DNA from 3 places in the Fictibacillus sp. 7GRE50 genome. Region 1 is predicted to be linked to each of the others. Evidence: riboswitches for the same ligand, from Rfam matches in the RefSeq annotation. Region 1 holds a riboswitch; each other region holds the start of a gene.

Region 1 (6,953 bases):
GATCGAGACGTTTTTGGTTATCATTTCGATAAAGGATGGATGTGTGTACAAGTCTTTTTCATTAGGCAAGGAAAAGTGATTGCTAGAGATATTTCGGTCTTCCCTTTTTATGGAGAAGCGAATGAAGACTTGCTAACCTTTATTGGTCAGTTCTATCTGCAAAAAAATCACCTTCTTCCTAAAGAGATTCTCCTTCCACAAGAAGTGGATGCAGATCTTGTATCCGAACTTCTTCAAGTGAAAGTATTGCAGCCGAAAAAAGGACAAAAGAAAGAGCTTGTGGAATTAGCTACTAAAAACGCGTCTTTAGCTCTTCACGAGAAATTTGCCCTGATCGAGCAAGATGAGGCGAGAACGATTAAAGCCGTTGAGAACCTTGGTGAGAGAATTGGAATTGCTGCACCTTATCGTATTGAAGCGTTCGATAACTCGAATATTCATGGAACAGACCCTGTTTCTGCCATGGTTGTTTTTGTTGACGGAAAACCGTACAAAAAGGATTATCGAAAATATAAGATCAAATCTGTGGAAGGTCCAGATGATTATGCTTCCATGAAGGAAGTTGTTCGCAGAAGATATACAAGACTATTGAGGGAAGAAGGAGAGCTTCCTAGTCTTATTCTGATCGATGGCGGAAAAGGGCAAATATCTGCGGCTCAAGATGTATTAGAGAACGAGCTTAACTTATTTATTCCAGTAGCAGGTCTATCGAAAGATGAAAAGCATAGAACCTCACAGCTTTGGATTGGGGATCCTCCTGAAATGATACACTTGCCTAGAAACAGTCAGGAATTCTATCTTCTGCAACGAATTCAAGATGAAGTTCACAGGTTCGCGATCTCCTTCCATCGAAAAGTTCGCTCTAAAAGCATGTTCGAATCAACATTAGACAGCATCGCTGGAATCGGTGACAAACGCAAAAAGATGCTGCTTCGCCACTTTGGATCGTTAAAAAAGTTAAAAGAAGCTTCTGTTGATGAGATTCAAGCAGCAGGTGTGCCTAAACCAGTAGCCGAGCTTATTGAAAAAGCATTTTTATCAAATGAGTAGTTGCAGCTATTGAGTAACTTTGTTAAAATAAATCCAACTTTATAAATATGCCATGCTTCGTATGAAGTGATGGTAGAGGAGCAGGAACCAATAGTAACCCATCTGAAGAGAAGAAGCTCTAGTGATGATGGTGGAAAGGGGATTCTTGCCGAAGTGTAAAAGGACTTCTAGCCTTTTATGCTGGACCTGTATTGAAGAAATACAGAGCTGTCACACAAGTCCCCCCAGGGTTTGTGTGGAGGACTATCTCACGAGGGGGAACAAACTTGGCTTGCTACGGATTATAGCAACAATAGGGTTTTTCCTTATTGTTGCTTTTTTGTATTTACTTTCAAAAAAAGAAGGTATACGTGCACCGTCAACAAAGTCTTCTAATAAAAGAGATAGAATCTTACAACAAGAAGGGATTGGAGTATATGGGGAGAATCGTTCAAAAATTTGGTGGAACTAGTGTAGGCTCAGTTGAGCGAATACAAAATGTTGCAAAACGAATCATCCATGAAGTAGATGCAGGAAATGAAGTCGTGGTTGTGGTTTCAGCGATGGGCAAAACAACGGATGAACTCGTAAAGCTTGCTACAGATATCAGTCAGAACCCTTCTAAACGGGAAATGGATATGCTACTTACGACGGGTGAACAGATTACGATTGCCTTATTGACGATGGCTCTGCATCAAGAAGGATATAAAGCTCAATCATTAACCGGATGGCAAGCGGGTATTCAAACCGAAGATGCTTTTTCAAATGCAAGAATACTAGACATCGATTCAGAGCGCGTATCTTCTCTATTAAAAGATGGCCATATCGTGGTTGTCGCAGGTTTTCAAGGGCTGATTCCTGAAACAAAGGATATTGCAACGCTTGGCAGAGGTGGATCTGATACAACAGCCGTTGCGCTAGCGGCAGCTTTAAAAGCCGATCGATGTGACATCTATACCGATGTGACGGGTGTATATACGACGGATCCGCGTGTAGTGGATTCAGCTAGAAAACTACCTTCGATCTCTTATGATGAGATGTTAGAGATGGCGAACCTTGGTGCTGGCGTTTTACATCCGAGAGCGGTTGAGTTTGCTAAAAACTATAGTATTACATTAGAAGTAAGATCTAGCATGAGTGAAGAACGTGGAACATTAGTTGAGGAGGAAGTGTCTATGGAACAAAATTTAATGGTTAGAGGTCTTGCGTTTGAAGGAAACATAACAAAAATTACGGTCTCTTCAGTTCCCAATGAAATACACGCGTTAGCGGAATTGTTTACTATTTTGGCATCAAACGGCATCAATGTAGACATCATCATTCAGAATGTCCTAAATGAAGAAAAAACGAATATTTCGTTCTCGATTGAATCAAACTCATTATCTGCTACACAAGAAGTACTTGCTGCGCATCAAGGGAAATTAGGATTCGAATCGATCAGTTATGAACAAGGTCTTGCAAAAGTGTCAATCGTTGGCTCAGGCATGATCTCAAATCCTGGCGTTGCCGCTAAAATGTTTAAAGCTCTTTCAGACGAAGATATTATGATAAAAATGGTAAGCACTTCTGAGATTAAAGTATCAACCGTCGTGAAACAAGAAGATATGATTAAGTCGATAGAAACGCTGCATGATGTGTTTGAGCTAGATGCTCGTGTTCCCGTTCAGAACACATAGGACCAAACATTGAAAAAAGCCGGCAATACGCCGGCTTTTGTTATTCAATCGTATCTTTTTTGTCCCATTGAACAGTAATAAAAACTTTGTTTCGTTTTGTAGATTCTAAAGCTTCTGTTGTGCATTTTTTTTGCAGCTGAACTTGTTCAGCGAGGAAGCCTGCTTCTAGGCTGAACGTTTGATGATTGAAGTTTTCCATTCGCTGCATGATCAGTTGAGAGTTTAAAGAGAAATTCATCTCAGTTTTCGAAGCTTCGATCATTTCAAGAGTGCCCCAGCCTGCTTCAACAAAAAAAGCGTGAACTTCTTCCATCGTATGTAAAGGATATTTTCTAGCCAAGTGTCTTCCTGCCCAATAGAGAATATTTCGTTCTTGTTTGCCAAGAAGTTCAGGCAACAAATCGCTTCGAAGGATCTCATACCCAAAAGCTGAAACAGAAAGCTGTTCTACAGGGGTGTTATCATCCTTTGTCTTTTGTTTAAACATTCTGCATCCCTTCTTTCTAATTTTTATTATAACGGGAAAGCGGTTTAAACTCTATAGCAACTATCGGTATTTGTCGAAAATCTTAAACCTCCAAAAGCGTTGATGTATCAAGAAAATTTACGTATTTAGTTGTTAGCGTTTTCTTGACGGTGTCAAACGATGGGAGTAAAATGGACATGTTGCTAGTTAATTAAGCTAATTGTTTAACACTCATCCTCTAGAAGAGGAAACTTAAAACGCTTACATGTGGAGAGGAACAAAGATTAGCAGCCAGAGAGAGGCTAAATTTGAAGGGGGCAAGAGAATGGCTGGCAGTAGAGATTTTATTAACAGAAGGATTCATTCATTATTAGGAGTAATTCCGATCGGGATTTTTCTCGTACAGCATCTAGTTGTAAACCATTTTGCAACGAGGGATGCTGAAGCATTTAACAAAGCGGCGCATTTTATGGAAAGTTTACCTTTTCGTATTTTCCTAGAAACGTTTGTCATCTACTTACCTATTTTGTTTCATGCCGTGTATGGACTTTACATTACGTTCCAAGCAAAAAACAACGTTACCCGCTATGGCTATTTCCGCAATATGATGTTCCTCGTTCAGCGTGTAACAGGCGTTATCACATTAGTCTTTATCGCTTGGCATGTATGGGAAACACGTGTACAGGCTGCGTTGGGACAAGAAGTAAACTTTGATATGATGGCAGACATCTTAAGCTCTCCATTCATGGTTGTCTTCTATCTTGTTGGTGTTTTATCAGCAGTATTCCATTTTGCTAACGGATTATGGTCGTTCTTTGTCAGCTGGGGCCTTACAGTTTCGCCTCGTTCACAGAAAATTTCAACATACGTAACAATGGGTGTATTTGTTGCACTTGCTATTGTTAGCGTAAGAACAATCTTTGCATTCATTTAAAAGGGGTGAGACAAATTGAGTAATCAGAAAATAATTGTTGTTGGCGGAGGTCTCGCCGGTTTAATGGCTACGATCAAAGCAGCTGAAGCTGGTGTGAACGTTGACCTCTTTTCAGTTGTTCCAGTAAAACGTTCGCATTCTGTTTGTGCTCAAGGTGGTATAAACGGTGCTGTAAATACAAAAGGTGAAGGAGATTCACCGTGGGAGCATTTTGATGACTCTGTATACGGTGGAGACTTCTTAGCAAACCAACCTCCAGTTAAAGCAATGTGTGACGCAGCGCCAGGAATCATTCATTTAATGGACCGTATGGGTGTAATGTTTAACAGAACGCCTGAAGGATTACTTGACTTCCGTCGTTTCGGAGGAACACAGCATCATCGTACTGCATTTGCTGGTGCTACAACGGGTCAGCAGTTATTGTATGCACTTGATGAGCAAGTTCGTCGTCATGAGGTTGCAGGTCTAGTAACGAAATATGAAGGATGGGAATTCTTATCTGCCATTATTGATGACGAAGGACAATGTAGAGGAATCACCGCACAAAACTTGAAAACGATGGAAATCGTAAGTTTTCCTGCAGATGCAGTTATTATGGCGACTGGCGGACCTGGAATCATTTTCGGTAAGTCGACTAACTCTGTTATTAACACAGGTGGAGCAGCATCAGCTCTTTATCAGCAAGGTGTTTATTATGCGAATGGTGAGTTCATTCAAATTCACCCGACGGCCATACCTGGTGATGACAAGCTTCGTTTAATGAGTGAATCTGCACGTGGTGAAGGTGGACGTGTTTGGACTTATAAAGACGGAAAGCCTTGGTACTTCCTAGAAGAGAAGTATCCAGCATACGGTAACCTTGTTCCTCGTGACATCGCTACACGTGAAATCTTCCACGTGTGTGTTGATCTGAAGCTAGGAATCAATGGTGAGAACATGGTATATCTTGATCTTTCACACAAAGATCCTAAAGAGCTTGATATCAAACTTGGTGGAATCATTGAGATCTACGAAAAGTTCATGGGAGATGACCCACGTAAGGTTCCTATGAAAATCTTCCCTGCTGTTCACTATTCAATGGGTGGCATGTGGGTTGATTATGATCAGATGACGAACATTCCAGGCCTTTTTGCAGCTGGTGAGTGTGAATATCAGTATCATGGTGCTAATAGATTAGGAGCTAACTCGCTGCTTTCAGCTATTTTTGGCGGCATGGAAGCTGGTCCGTCGGCTGTTCGATACATTAGAGGATTAGAAAAAACAGTTGAGGATGTACCTTCTACTGTATTTGATAACCAAGTGAAAAAAGACCAAGAAGTATACAACAATATTCTATCTATGGATGGAACTGAGAACGCTTATGTGATCCATAAAGAGCTTGGAGAATGGATGACAGACAACGTAACGGTTGTAAGGTACAACGATAAGTTAAAACAAACAGATGAAAAGATTCAAGAATTGATGCAGCGTTATAAAAACATCAATATTAACGATACTTCCAAGTGGAGCAATCAAGGTGCATCATTTACACGTCAGCTATGGCACATGCTTCAGCTAGCTCGTGTTATTACACTCGGTGCTCTTAACCGTGATGAAAGTCGTGGAGCCCATTATAAACCGGACTTCCCTGAACGTAATGATGAGCAATGGTTAAAAACAACAAAAGCGAAATTCAATCCAACAACGAACGGACCAGAATTCGAGTATGAAGAAGTAGATGTTTCGCTAATCCAGCCACGTAAACGTGACTATTCTAAGAAGAAGGCAGGGGTGTAAGAATGAGCACAAAAATGGTGAAATTCGTCATCTCAAGACAGGATAACCCAGAAACTGCCCCATATTTAGAAGAGTTTGAGATTCCTCATCGTCCAAACATGAACGTAATATCTGCTCTTATGGAAATTCGTAGAAACCCTGTTAACGCTAAAGGGGAAGCTACGACTCCCGTTACTTGGGAGATGGGTTGTTTAGAAGAAGTTTGTGGAGCTTGTTCCATGGTGATCAACGGAAAGCCTAGACAATCTTGTACGGCTCTTGTTGATCAGTTAGAACAGCCGATCCGTCTTGAACCAATGAAAACATTTCCGGTTGTCCGTGATTTGGCGATCGATAGAAGTAGAATGTTTGATGCACTTAAACGAGTTAAAGCTTGGATTCCAATCGATGGCACGTACGACCTTGGACCAGGACCTCGTATGCCTGAGACTAAGCGTCAGTGGGCATATGAACTTTCAAAATGTATGACTTGCGGTGTTTGTTTAGAAGCATGTCCGAACGTAAATACGAACTCGGACTTTATCGGACCGGCGCCTTTATCTCAAGTTCGTTTATTTAATGCTCACCCAACTGGTGAGATGAATAAAGAAGAGCGCTTGAACGCGATCATGGATGACGGAGGTCTTGCAGAGTGCGGTAACTCTCAAAACTGTGTGCAGTCTTGTCCTAAAGGAATTCCTTTGACAACATCAATCGCTGCACTTAACCGTGATACAAGCTTCCAAGCTTTCAAGAACTTCTTTGGAAGTGATCGTTAAAGTATCATACAGAGCTTCTCTCATCAGGGAGAAGCTTTTTTTAAAAACAAATAACTGAATAGCGATTCATTAAATATCTGTATGGAAAGGCGGTAAAGAATTTGGCTAGGCAAGATTACATATCAAATATGGATGATTGGCAGAAGGGCTTTTCTTTTTATCACGAATTGCAAGTACGTTTTGGTGAGATTGACGGATTTGGCCACGTGAACAATACGAATATCTTTACTTATATGGAAGAATCACGAATCGCGATGTTTAAGGAACTGGGTTTGATGACTGACTGGGGTGCTCCAGATTCAGAAGAGATTCCG
Region 2 (6,953 bases), 280 kb from region 1:
TTGCCGATATATTTCAAATCTCGCCGATAAAATGCTCTAAATCATTTTTAAAAGTGCCTTTCGCCCTTGCATACCAACTTCAATACCTTTTTCTTTTGCTTCAAGAGTAATAGATTCTAAAGGTGCATCCAGCAGCTGTTCGATTGTTCTTACTCCAACAGCGCGTCCTGCGATAATTTTACGGTCTGCTAACTTTTCGTTTAAAAGAGCTACGTCAAGTGCCCCACACATGATATATCCATTGTCGTTGAATACAGCCATAAAATTCGTTTTTGGCAAACGAAGGGTGACAGCGGTAAACGGATGTCCTTCGATTAAGATCGGGTTCATCTCTAACATGCTTCCACTCCTTTCTTCACTATTATTTTTATGTGTATAGAAGGGAAAAAGTGTTAGGTGTTGAAGCTATTTTTATGACTTTTCGTATGATACGATTAAAAGAAAAATAGGAGGCGATGAGGGATGAAACAATATCTGGATTTTCTTCAAGATATTCTACATAACGGTACGAAAAAAGAGGATCGGACAGGCACGGGGACCGTTTCTGTGTTCGGTCGTCAGATGAGGTTTGACCTACAGAAAGGCTTTCCGCTTGTTACGACTAAAAAGCTGCATTTAAAATCGATTATTCATGAATTGCTTTGGTTCTTAAAAGGCGACACAAATATTGCTTATTTAAAAGAAAACGGTGTACGGATTTGGGATGAGTGGGCCGATGAAGATGGAAACCTAGGGCCTGTTTATGGACATCAGTGGCGCTCATGGTCTGCTCCGAACGGTGAGACGATCGATCAGATATCAAACGTAATTGAAGACATCAAGAAGAATCCAGATTCAAGACGATTAATCGTCTCTGCATGGAATCCTTCTGATATTCCGAATATGGCGCTGCCACCATGTCATTTATTGTTTCAATTTTATGTTGCGGATGGAAAGCTCTCCTGTCAGCTTTATCAGCGCTCAGCAGACAGTTTCTTAGGTGTGCCTTTTAATATTGCGTCATATGCTTTGTTAACGATGATGGTGGCACAAGTGACCGGACTTAAACCAGGAGAATTCGTTCACACTGTTGGGGACGCGCACATTTACACCAATCACCTTGAACAAGTAGAGCTGCAGCTCACTCGTGAGCCAAAGCCGCTTCCGAAGATGAAGATTAATCCAAACGTGACGAGTATTTTTGATTTCACTTTCGATGACTTTGAGCTTGTAGACTATGAGTCACATCCACATATTAAAGGCGTGGTGAGCGTATGATCTCGTTTGTTGTAGCGATGGATGAAAATCGCGCAATCGGTAAAGACAATGATCTACCGTGGTACTTGCCTAACGATCTCAAGCATTTTAAAAACGTAACGATGGGAAAGCCGATCGTGATGGGTCGTAAAACATATGAATCCATAGGAAAGCCTTTGCCTGGTCGAGAGAATATCGTGGTAACAAGAGATGAGCAGTATCAAGCTGAGGGAACGACGGTCGTTCATTCTGTCGACGAAGTCATTCAAAAAGAAACAGAAGAACTATGTGTGATAGGGGGAACGGAGATCTTTAAGCTGTTCATGCCTGTTGCAGATCGCTTGTATGTCACAGAGATCCACCACACCTTTGATGCTGATACGTATTTTCCAGAAATCAATCGTGAGGAATGGAAGGAAGTTTCCCGTAAACCAGGTGTTGTAGATGAAAAGAACAAATATCATCACGATTTTGTAGTCTACGAAAAAAATTAAAACCATAAAGTTTGAATGAGCCCCCCTCTTGTCTGCATACATATGTATATGTAGATAAAGGGGGGTTACCTTTTGCTTAAGCGCAGAAAAATGAAACTTCGAAAAGGGCCACTTCCATTCCGATTTGTACTATTGATCTCATTTATTCTGTTTACTTTTATAACGATTCAAGGGCTATGGCTTGTAAACAAAGGGATCGAACCAACACTTATGTTGATTGCTCAAAAGAAAACGGAAGAAATCGCCGCACTTGCAATAAGTGAAGCGATCGACAATGAAATTTTAGGGCCTTCGGAAATGAATGACATCATCGAATATAAGACCGATACAGAAGGAAATGTAGTCTTTGCTGGAATCAATCAGAGTGTAGTCAACCAGGTTGCCAACCAGTCACAAAAAGTCGTTCAAAAATACCTGAAGGAAATAGAAGAAGGAAAAGCACACGAAGTAATAACCAATGATGAGTTAGGAATAACAGCCTATAAGAACGAACCGGGTGTTATTATGGAAATACCTCTTGGGCAAGCAACAAGAAACTCTCTCCTAGCTAACTTAGGGCCGAAAATTCCTATCAAATTTATGTTGATTGGTGAAGCGAACACAGATATCGAAGAGAAAATAGAGAATTCAGGGATCAACAATACGTGGATCAATATTGATATTGTAGTCACAGTGAAAACGAGGATCGTTATTCCTTTTGCGACAGAAACGACAGTTGTAAAAAGACCAATAAAGATAACAGCACAGTTTATTAAAGGGGAAGTCCCTGTCTATTATAATCAATCTGGAGATCCTATTCAGCCGACTGTGCCGATTACACCAGACTTAAAAGAAAAGGAATCTCATGATGAATTGGAGCCTTCTGAAGATAGTCCATCAGAAGACACAAGTGGGGAAGAAGCAGCAGAATAAATATATTTCCTTCATTTAACAAATCCTGTTTAGGTTGACCATTCGTCCTAGTTTGTTATAATTGAAATTGAATTTAAAATTTTATATGTCTTTAAGCCTATCACCGATGGGGTAGAGGAGCGGATTTTATAAGTACTTTTTCAGAGAGTGACGTCTGTGAAGAAAAAGGAAAGGAACTTCCGCCGAAGCAAAAGTAAACCGTCTGTTCACTTTTGCTGGGTTTACACTAAACAAGTGTAAAACTGTCACTGCTTGGGAATTAAAAGCAGTGGAGGACTACTGATCGATGAGGAAAACCATAAATTACTTAAGTGATTGATAGCAGGTTATTTCCTTGTCTATTGATCGCTTTTTATTTTGTCCTTTTTTCCTCAACGTCCTGTAAGAACTCCTCAATATCGATGGCTAAATAAAAGAAGGAGGAACATCATGGAATTTGAGAATTCGATTTATGCGTTAATACCACCCGTATTGGCAATCTTGATGGTTGTTCTAACGCGAAGAGTGTTAGTCTCATTAGGAGCTGGGATCCTAGCGGGAGCCCTATTGCTTCACGATTTTAGTATTGTGGCTACACTGAAAGAAATTGGTACGATCGTGAAAGGGCACTTTATTTCAGACGGTGCATTAAATGAGTGGAATGTTTATATTCTTCTGTTCTTATTAATCTTAGGAATGATGACGAGCATTATCTCTTTAGCAGGTGGAAGCAGAGCTTTTGGAGAGTGGGCCATTTCTAGAGTGAAAACGAGAAGAGGTGCACAGCTTTTAACGGTTGTGTTTGGACTCGTCATTTTTATTGATGACTATTTTAATTCGTTGGCTGTCGGAAATGTAAGTAGACCTATTACTGACCGACATCGCATCTCGCGTGCGAAACTGGCATATTACCTTGATTCAACTGCAGCGCCAGTGTGTGTAATCTCACCTGTTTCAAGTTGGGGCGCGTACATTATCGGTATTATCGGAACGATCTTTGCTACACATGAGATCACAAATATGTCTGCGTTTAGTGCTTTTATTCAAATGATTCCAATGAATTTTTATGCAGTGTTTGCGTTAATCCTAGTATTTGCTGTAGCGTATTTTCAACTTGATTTTGGACCGATGAAAAAACATGAGGAAACAGCTCTTGCTACAGGAGAAGTGATTGCAGCTGATAAAAAAGCTGCAATCGGAGAAGGTATTAAGCTCGAAGAAAGTGACAAAGGAAAAGTAGGAGACCTAGTTTGGCCAATCGTAATCTTGATTATTTCAACGGTTGGATTCATGATCTATACAGGTATTCAAAATGTGAAGGGGCTAGAAGAACCAACGGCCATCTCACTTTTATCTATTTTTGAGAATACCGATGTACCAAAATCATTAGTATATGGTGGTCTGCTTGGTTTAGCTTCTGCTATATTGTTCTTCCTTCCAAAGAAGATGGGTGCTGCATCCTTAGGAAAAGGACTGGGACGCGGTATTCAGTCTATGATCGGTGCTGTTACGATCTTGCTTTTTGCATGGACGATCATCTCTATCATCGATAGCTTAGGAACAGGGACGTATCTAGCAGGGTTAGTTGATCAGCATATGAATTTAGCTTATCTGCCGTTTGTTCTTTTCGTACTGTCAGGGTTAATGGCTTTTGCGACAGGAACTTCATGGGGTACATTTGGAGTAATGCTGCCGATCGCAGCAGAAATTTCAGCTTCTACAAATATTGAGTTAATGCTTCCTGTTCTTGCTGCAGTACTAGCGGGATCTGTTTTTGGTGACCATTGTTCCCCAATATCAGATACTACCATCCTTTCTTCAACAGGAGCGGGAAGTCATCACATTGATCACGTCATGACCCAGCTTCCTTATAGCCTAGTGGCTGCTGGAGTGTCTGCCGTTGGTTATCTTGCCCTTGGGTTCACAGAAAGTGTTTGGGTCGGCCTCTTCGCATCTGCTGTAATATTTATCTTAGCGCTCTTCATAATTAAAAAAGTATCTAGTAAAAATAGCATTAGTGATCAATCTTTAAAGGCTTAATTTTTGAAAGTGTCTGGTAGTTAACCAGGCACTTTTTCTTATATTTATACGACTTTTTCCCCCTTATTCCGACAAAATAACTAAAAACATTTTGACAGGTTTTCATGTTTTGTAATATACTGAACACAGAATTATCAGAAAAAAGTAACAATTGTAAACTTTTCGACTTCATAAAAAGGGGGATACAACAATGGAAAATAGGCAGCAATGGGGAAGCCGCTATGGGTTTATATTAGCAGCGGTCGGCTCAGCAATCGGCCTAGGCAATATCTGGAGATTTCCAGCGGTTGCTTATGAGAACGGTGGAGGAGCATTCTTCATCCCATATCTTATAGCACTTTTAACGGCAGGGATTCCCTTACTAATCCTAGAATTTACGCTAGGTCATAAGTACCGTGGATCTGCTCCACTTTCTTATTTCCGACTTCACAAAAAAGCGGAGTGGCTAGGATGGTGGCAAGTATTTGTAGCATTTGTTATTTCTACTTATTACGCGGTTATCATCGCTTGGGCGATTAAGTATTCTATTTACTCATTAAACTTAACTTGGGGAGACAAGCCTTCTGACTTCTTCTACGGTGAAGTCCTTCAATTAAGCAAGACGCCTGGTGACTTGGGTGGTATCGTACCAGGTATTCTGATCGCACTTCTAATCGTGTGGGTCGTTACACTTCTTGTTCTTTATAAAGGTGTATCGAAAGGAATCGAGCGTTTTAACAAAATTTTTATTCCAGCTTTAGTTATTATGTTTACGTTAATTGTTATTCGTGCCGTAACGCTCGATGGTGCTGCTCAAGGTTTGAACACATTCTTCACACCTGATTGGAGCATGATGAATAATGGTAAGGTGTGGGTAGCAGCTTACGGTCAGATTTTCTTCTCATTATCGATCGCATTTGCAATCATGGTAACGTACTCAAGCTATCTGCCTAAGAAATCAGATATTAACAATAATGCATTTATTACAGGTTTCGCAAACTCAGGATTCGAACTACTTGCAGGTATTGGTGTATTTGCCGCTTTAGGATTCATGGCGATGCAACAAGGTCTGCCGGTTGATGAAGTTGTAAAAGGCGGTATCGGACTAGCCTTTGAAGTATTCCCAGCAATTATTAATGAGTTCCCAGGCGGAAATGCCTTCTTTGGAACAATCTTCTTCTTAACCCTTGTATTCGCTGGTATGACATCGTTGATCTCGATCGTTGAAACGTATGTGTCTGCATTACAAGATAAGTTTGGCATTTCTAGAACAAAAGCTGTATTGATGGGTGGAGGAGTAGCATCTGTTATCTCATTACTTTTCGCTACAAAAGGCGGACTGTACATGCTTGATATCGTGGATTACTTCATCAACAACTTCGGTATCACTTTAGCAGGTCTTGTAGAAGTAGTCATTGTTGCTTGGTTCGTCAGACAATTGGCTGGACTTCAAAACCATGCGAACGCCATCTCTGACTTACGAACAGGTTTATGGTGGAAGGTTTGTCTAGGTGTGATCACACCAATCCTTCTTGGTTACATGATGTTTGATAACATTAAACAAAACCTTGCAGAAAACTATGAAGGTTATCCTACAGAACTGATCCTTACGTATGGTGTAGCCGTGGCAGTTGGCGTAATCGTACTCGGCATCGTACTCGGTCTAGTGAAGTGGAAATCTGAAGTGGCAGTAGAGAAAAAGGAGGTCAGCTAATATGACAGGCAGTGCGATTACAATGATGGTGATTGGCATGGTTATCCTATGGGGCGGCCTCCTAGCGAGTATTGCAAACGTGGTTCGCGTTTCGAGAAAGAAATAAAGGGTAAAGCTGGTTCTTCAAATTGAAGAATCAGCTTTTTTCTTATGATAGCGCTCGTAAATCAGAGCAAGGCTCGAGATTTACGAGCGCCATATAAAAAAGAAGCCCTCAAGCTTCTTTTTCAACTTTGCCACCATTTATCATTATCTTCGCCTGTTGCTAATGCGCTCCTGACGTTCCCATGCTTTTAAATAAGGGTATGGATCGAATGCCCATTCCGTATATCCGTTGTCACGGTACATACCAAAGTGCAAATGGGGAGGGAATTTTCCTGATGTTCCTGGAGGACCGTAGCCTGAGCTGCCCACATAACCAAGCACAGTTCCGGGTTCGACGATAGATCCTTTTTCAATTGTTTTATTAAAGCTGCCTAAATGGGCGTAATAATGATACACATTATTGATATCACGGACACCGATTCTCCATCCGCCAAAACGGTTCCATCCTTTAATTTCAACAATTCCGTATGAAACGGCTTTTACCGGAACTCCAT
Region 3 (6,953 bases), on a different contig from region 1:
TCGGATAACGTTTGGAATATCCCTTGAAAAGACAACATACAAACCTGTGTCCTTTACTTCCCACCCCATCACATCTTCAGAATGAGGCTTCAATGTGGACATCGTATCTTTTATGTAAGGTGATATTTCTGATGTTTTGCCAGTACCGGACTCATCACCGCATATTAGCGCACAAGCAACTCCATCGGCAAACAAGGATGTTCCTACTAAATTGCTCTTGGAAAGATCTTCGTGCTGAAATGTTAGTGAACAAAGTTCTACACTTAGAACGAGGACGTTTGATTTTGGATATGCTTTACAATAATCGTAAGCTCTAGAAAAACCTGATGCACCACCAGCACATCCTAATCCCCAGATGGGAATCCTCTTTGTATGTGATGAAAATGGGAGAATGTTCATGATTCTAGCTTCAATACTTGGAGTGGATAGCCCAGAACTCGAAATGTAGAAGATGGCATCAATATCTTCATAGGACACGTTGAGGCTTTGATCAGACAAGACCTTTTCGATACATTCTGCTCCTAAATTTGATGCAAAGTCTATGTATAAATCATTTTTCTCTTGAAAACTTCTTTTTTCCTTAAACCAATCTATAGGCATCGCGAAATAGCGTGACTCGATCTCACCATTCTGAAATACTTTGAGCAAACGTTCGATATCTGAAAACGCGTCTTGAAATAGATTTCGTGCAAAATCCATTGTTTGATCTTGAGAAAGTTTATGAGGGGGATTTATTGTTTCCACTGCTGCTATTCTTGGCAATTGATCTCTCTCCTTCGGCTGCATATCCTTTTTTAGTAATTTACCCTTAAATTGCCTTTTAAAACGGTAACTTAAAAAGATTACTCTGTTTTTAAGTAAACTTCTCAGTTGATGGAAGTAATTGATATCTACTCCAGGTTGCTTACTATCCATGCCACTTTGCGCCCCTCATATGGCAAACATTAAGCTCACACTTGCATAGGAAGAAAAAAATAAAAACAAAAAAACAGCCTAGATTGAATTTTAGGCTGTTTACTTTGTTATTTGTTTTAAAGTATTGAGATGTGAACTTAGCAACTCTTCGTTTGGTTGGATGAAGAGTTTTTTAAATTCTTCATAGTTGTTGATATAGCTCCGTTTGCGCTTTTGGTATGCCGGGTCCTTAAGCAATGCGGTGAGTGCTGCAATCTCTGTTATCTTATAGAATCTCAAGTAATCTTTCCAAAAGTCATGATGTGTTAATTCCTCTTGAAGTTTCTCTTCAAAATAACGTACATAAAGAAGATGAAAAGTTTGTATTTTTCCGTTACATTCATAGGTCACTTCTGAACGGTTAAAAAAATCCTCAGATGTATTCGGCTTTTCTTTTTCTAACTCCATACCATCAATATGCTGAATCAACAATGCATGACTCCCCCTTGTTATTCGTCAATAGATAGTGATTCCTGAAATTTTGAAAAGAACAGGTCTGCTTCTTGTTCTACATTCTCTTCCTGAATGTTCTCAGGAAGAGGAGGCAGCTCTTTTACACTTTGCAAACCAAAATGTTCTAGGAATGCTTTTGTTGTACCATACAATATAGCCCGTCCCGTTCCTTCTGCTCTTCCAACTTCTTTCACTAATCCTTTAGCAGATAGTGTCTGTAACGGTTTTTCCGTTTTTACACCTCTTACTTCTTCGATCTCTGACCTAGTAATTGGCTGTTTATAGGCAATGATCGCTAGTGTTTCAAGAGCAGCTTGAGAGAGTGTCGCATGACCAGGCGTTTCAACAAGACGCTCATAAAAGGCAGCATGTTCCGGTTTTGTTACAAATTGAAGGGATCCCGCATATTCAACAATAGACATCCCTCTTTCTGGTGAAGCATAACTTTGTTTCAACTCTTCGATGATGGGATCAAGTTCTTTGCTGTCGATCTCCAACACTTGAGCGATTTGTTTTCTGTCGATTCCTTCATCACCACTGACAAAAAGCAAACCCTCTACAATCGCTTTATATTCATTTCGTTCCAAATCGTATTACTCCTCTAACATCGTTATATAAATTTCACTAAAATGATCTTGTTGTTCGCAATTTATTGATTTAACTTTCATAAGTTCTAATATTGCAAGAAATGTAACAACAACATGTTCCCTAGTGCTCTTATCAAAAAGGTCTGTGAACTTTTTTCGTCCGCCTACAGAAAGAAGCGAGGATTTTATTTGTTCCATTCTTTTTTCGATCGGAATCTCTTGCCGTTCGATGGTCGTTTGTCTCGGTGCTCGCGTTACCTTTTCTTGAAAGACTTTTTGCATCGCCTGCAACATATCATACAGCGTTACGTTGGTCACCTGTTTTGCCGATTCTTCTTTCTCAAACTGTGAGAGGTCGGCAGGCTGCCGTGTGTATATTAAGCTTCTTGCTGATTCTCTTTCTTTAAGTTCATCAGCAGCATACTTGTACTTTCTATATTCAACGAGTCTTCTTACTAATTCATCTCTTGGGTCTTCTTCCATCTCGAGTTCCATCTGATTCTCAAAAAGCTCTTCTTCATGCTTTGGTAGCAGCATCTTGCTTTTAATGGCAAGAAGAGTAGCTGCCATAACTAAAAATTCACTTGCTACGTCCAGTTTTAGTTCTTTCATCGTATGTATATATTGAAGGTATTGCTCAGTTATGATGGCTACCGGGATATCATAAATATCCACTTCGTAGGTTTGTATCAAATGAAGCAGTAAGTCGAGCGGACCTTCAAATCCATCAAGCTTCACACTATATTGCATAACATTTCCCCAGTTTTTCAGCGATTTTGTATTATAAAATTATATCATATTTTGCGTGGTACGCGGCTTGTTTTTATTCATGCTATGCATATGGTAAACTTAAAGTCGAGCTTATTAAGGGGCGTGAACGACTAGTGACTTATCCAAAACCATGGATTGAATACTTGGTGCATTTTCATAGAGATCAAGATTACTTTGAGTGTCACGAAGTGCTTGAGGAGCATTGGAAGGACGAGGGCATGAAAGGCGATCTGTGGCCGGGACTGATTCAGCTTGCAGTGGCTCTTTATCACCATCGGCGTGGCAACAATAACGGAGCTAAACGAATGATCTTGAGTTGTAGAGTGAAGCTGCAAAAAGAAGAAGCAGCACTGAAAGAACTCGGAATAGAAGTTGAACCTTTTTTTGAACTACTCGATAAAAGCATACAAAAAATCGAGCAACAGCAACCTTTTGAGTCGATAGCTCTTCCACTGTCAACTGATCTATTGAACGTATGTTTATTAAAAGCTAGTGTGACTGAAGAAGAGTGGTCTTTAACAACTGGAGTGGATGAAAACATCGTTCATAAGCACTCTTTAAGAGACCGTTCTACGGTTATTGATGAACGAAATAGACAAAAACTCATGAAAAACAGAAATGTATAATTGCCTAAAACATAAAAAAAAGCTTCGGAGTAATCCGGAGCTTTTCTTATTTGGAACTTATTCTTCCCAAACTTTAACTTCTTTCATTACATCGCCTTGTTTAATACGAAGTACTGTTTCCAAACCTTCTGTAACTTGTCCAAAAACAGTATGAACACCGTTCAAGTGCGGCTGTGGCTCGTGTACGAGGAAGAATTGGCTTCCGCCTGTATCGCGGCCAGCATGCGCCATTGAAAGAGACCCCGCTACGTGCTTATGTGGGTTCCCTTCTGTTTCACAAGGAATAGAATAACCAGGGCCGCCAGCTCCAGTTCCTGTTGGATCTCCACCTTGAGCTACAAATCCAGGGATAACACGGTGGAACGTTACACCGTTGTAAAAGCCTTCGTTTGCAAGTTTTTCAAAGTTTTCTACTGTTCCAGGTGCTTCTTCTTGGTACAGATCAAATACAATTTTTTCGCCGTTTTCAAATTCAATTGAACCTTTTTTCATAAAAAACAGGCCTCCTTCTACTTCATTCAACTACCATTGTACGGTTAAATGTCTGCTCCGTAAACTAATTTACACAAAAACATTCGTTTTTAATGGAACATCATTCTTGATGAGGTCTTCATATGTTTCCCGCTTCACTACAAGCTGTTCTTCACCGTTCTCTACAAACACAACAGCTGGCCGCTGAATGCGATTATAATTGCTCGCCATACTATAACCGTAAGCTCCCGTACAGGAAACGGCTAATAAGTCGTTATCACAAACTTCAGGAAGTTCAATATCCCAGATTAACATGTCGCCACTCTCACAGCATTTTCCTGCGATTGAAACGGTTTGTGTTGGTTCTTCGTTCATCTTATTCGCTACGAATGCTTCATATTTAGCTTGATAGAGTGCAGGACGAATGTTATCTGTCATCCCACCATCAATGGACACATAATGCCTAACTCCTTCGATCTCTTTTTGAGAGCCGATTGAATAGATCGTCGTACCCGCATCACCTACGAGTGAACGTCCTGGTTCAATCCAAAGTTCAGGCAGATCTTTCCCTTCAAAGTGAATCATCTGTTTCTTCACTTCTTCAATCATGGCCGTAACGTATTGTTCAGGAGAAAGCGGTGTATCCTCTGACGTATATTGAATACCGAACCCGCCTCCAAGATTTACGACACTTGGAAAATAGTTAAAGTTTTCTTCCCACTTTTTAAAATGGCCGAACAACTTTTCAATCGCCAGAGTGAATCCTTCTGTTTCAAAGATTTGAGATCCAATATGACAATGAATCCCTAAAACGCGAAAGCCTTCAAATGCAAGTACTTCTTGAAGTGCTCTGTCTCCTTGACCATTCCCTAAATCAAATCCAAACTTAGAATCTTCCTGACCTGTAATGATGTAATCATGGGTATGGGCTTCAATTCCTGGAGTTAAACGCAGTAAGATGTCTACTTTTTTGCTAAGCTTGCTGCTCAGCATTTTTAATAAGGAGATCTCATGAAAGTTATCTACTACAATACAACCGACTCCAGCGGTAAGTGCAAATTCTAATTCTGCTAAGCTTTTGTTGTTTCCATGAAAATGTATTCTTTCAGGTGGAAATTCAGCTTGAAGTGCCGTATAAAGTTCTCCACCTGAAACTACATCCAGACTTAATCCTTCCTGTTCGATAAGCTGAAACATGGCGATGGAAGAAAAGGCTTTTGAGGCATATGCTACTTGATATCCTACCCCATTTTCCTCGAATGCTTTTTTAAAGCCTCTTGCTCTATTTTTTATCAAGGACAAATCATACAAATATAGCGGTGTTCCGTATTTTTTCGCTAGATCTACCGTATCTAAACCACCGATCCATAGATGTTGATTATCTCCAATTTTTGATGTTCCGTGTAAATTCACAAGTAATCCCCTCTCGTTGTTGATAGAGAATTCAATCCCGACAAATACAAAAGACAGCCGCAACTAAGGCAGGCTGTCAAAAACCGTACCCTCATGTCGGAATAGCTCTCCACTACAGTTGTAGTGACAGTCCGTTGCTTGTTCAGCAACGGCCCAGCATAAAAAGAGATGGAACTCTTTTTACACTTCGGCAAATTGACCTTTCAACATATTTCATCGTCATCCATGAACTCCATATGCTACTCATTCGTTTTGCGCCTCTACCTCATATGAGGCATATTTAATTAGTTATGAATTTAACACAATTTTCAACAATCAGCAAGGGACAGATTAATTAGTTGGCTGTTTTTTGGTGTTCTGCGGATGTACAATGCTAGGTCGAACTTTTGATAGCGGAACAGCTATTCGAACGACAATCTGTAGAAACGCTTTTGGATTAAACGGTAAGAGCGGCCACAAATAAGGTGTGTTCAAATTTTTGATCGTTGCCATATAGAGAACCAACAATGTGAATCCGATAATAAATCCTGGCACTTTAAACAACATAACCATCGCAATCAAGAAAAGCCGCAGGACTTTGTTTGCGATACTCAGCTCATAACTTGGTGTGGAGAAGGATCCGATCGCCGCTATCGCAACATATAGAATAACTTCAGGTACGAATAATCCTACATCTATTGCGATCTGCCCGATCAATACGGCTGCGATCAGACCCATGGCGGTCGATAGTGCACTCGGTGTATGGATGGCCGCGAGCCTTAAGATATCAATCCCGATCTCCGCAAAGATTATCTGAAGAAACAGTGGGATGTTCGTGTGTTTATTCGGACCGATAAAATCAATGAAAGGCGGTAATAATTGCTCTTCCATCGAAAACAAAAGCCACATCGGTACTAAGAATACTGAAGCCATCATACCTGTAAAGCGGGTCCATCTTAAAAAAGCACCTATAAATGGAGTCTGCCTAAACTCTTCTGCATGCTGTACGTGATGAAAGAGTGTAGTAGGTGTGATGATAACACTTGGCGATGTATCTGTGATGATTAATACATGACCTTCCATCAAGTGCTGTGCAGCAACATCTGGTCTTTCTGTATACCGGACTAAGGGAAACGGGTTCCAACCTTGTTTTACAATAAACTCTTCGATCGTCTTATCTGCCATTGGAATCCCGTCGATCTCAATAGAGTTAAGCTCTTTTCTAATAAGGTCAACGAGGCCGGGATCTGCCACATCTTGAATATAAGCGAGACATACATCCGTTTTAGAGCGTTCACCCACTTGAAGAATTTCGTGTCGTAATCGTTCATCTCGTATACGTCTTCTTGTAAGAGCAGTATTGATGATAATATTTTCCGTGTATCCATCACGGGCTCCCCTTACCACTTTCTCAATGTCCGGCTCTTCTGGTGATCTTCCTGGATAACTTCTTACATCCACAACAAATGCTTCTTCTTCTCCGTCAATGAATATAACGATCAGACCTGAAAGCATGCGGTCTACAGCTTCATCTAACGATTTCGTAATCTCTACTTGCTGATGTGCGAGATGATTATGTACAAGATCTTTTACTTTACTCGGTGCGCGATGACCATGATCCATATCCATTAGTTCGCGGTAGATCATGATGATGAACTCACTGTCGCAAAGTCCCGTACAATAATACAGCTGAAGTTCC

The links. A riboswitch is a leader RNA that binds a small molecule or an ion and turns the genes downstream of it on or off. The one in region 1 is predicted to bind lysine.
Region 2: linked by a shared signal. The riboswitch ahead of IHV12_RS01905 (Na+/H+ antiporter NhaC family protein) and the one ahead of IHV12_RS00490 (aspartate kinase) in region 1 are both predicted to bind lysine.
Region 3: linked by a shared signal. The riboswitch ahead of lysA (diaminopimelate decarboxylase) and the one ahead of IHV12_RS00490 (aspartate kinase) in region 1 are both predicted to bind lysine.

Annotation. Positions count from the first base shown of each region.
Region 1 is NZ_JACZDW010000001.1:100,762-107,714, reverse strand. It holds gene uvrC (excinuclease ABC subunit UvrC) at 1-1,050, shown strand, start outside; lysine riboswitch at 1,116-1,304, shown strand; gene IHV12_RS00490 (aspartate kinase) at 1,467-2,705, shown strand; gene IHV12_RS00485 (YslB family protein) at 2,746-3,192, opposite strand; gene IHV12_RS00480 (succinate dehydrogenase cytochrome b558 subunit) at 3,497-4,105, shown strand; gene sdhA (succinate dehydrogenase flavoprotein subunit) at 4,121-5,881, shown strand; gene sdhB (succinate dehydrogenase iron-sulfur subunit) at 5,884-6,639, shown strand; gene IHV12_RS00465 (acyl-CoA thioesterase) at 6,741-6,953, shown strand, end outside.
Region 2 is NZ_JACZDW010000001.1:379,852-386,804, reverse strand. It holds gene IHV12_RS01925 (YunC family protein) at 37-339, opposite strand; gene IHV12_RS01920 (thymidylate synthase) at 463-1,257, shown strand; gene IHV12_RS01915 (dihydrofolate reductase) at 1,254-1,730, shown strand; gene yunB (sporulation protein YunB) at 1,803-2,642, shown strand; lysine riboswitch at 2,747-2,929, shown strand; gene IHV12_RS01905 (Na+/H+ antiporter NhaC family protein) at 3,072-4,661, shown strand; gene IHV12_RS01900 (sodium-dependent transporter) at 4,852-6,354, shown strand; gene IHV12_RS01895 (methionine/alanine import family NSS transporter small subunit) at 6,356-6,460, shown strand; gene IHV12_RS01890 (M23 family metallopeptidase) at 6,604-6,953, opposite strand, start outside.
Region 3 is NZ_JACZDW010000004.1:288,969-295,921, reverse strand. It holds gene IHV12_RS16625 (type III polyketide synthase) at 1-762, opposite strand, end outside; gene IHV12_RS16620 (hypothetical protein) at 1,015-1,362, opposite strand; gene scpB (SMC-Scp complex subunit ScpB) at 1,404-1,994, opposite strand; gene IHV12_RS16610 (segregation/condensation protein A) at 2,001-2,744, opposite strand; gene IHV12_RS16605 (DUF309 domain-containing protein) at 2,879-3,391, shown strand; gene IHV12_RS16600 (peptidylprolyl isomerase) at 3,449-3,883, opposite strand; gene lysA (diaminopimelate decarboxylase) at 3,953-5,275, opposite strand; lysine riboswitch at 5,370-5,546, opposite strand; gene IHV12_RS16590 (spore germination protein) at 5,606-6,953, opposite strand, start outside.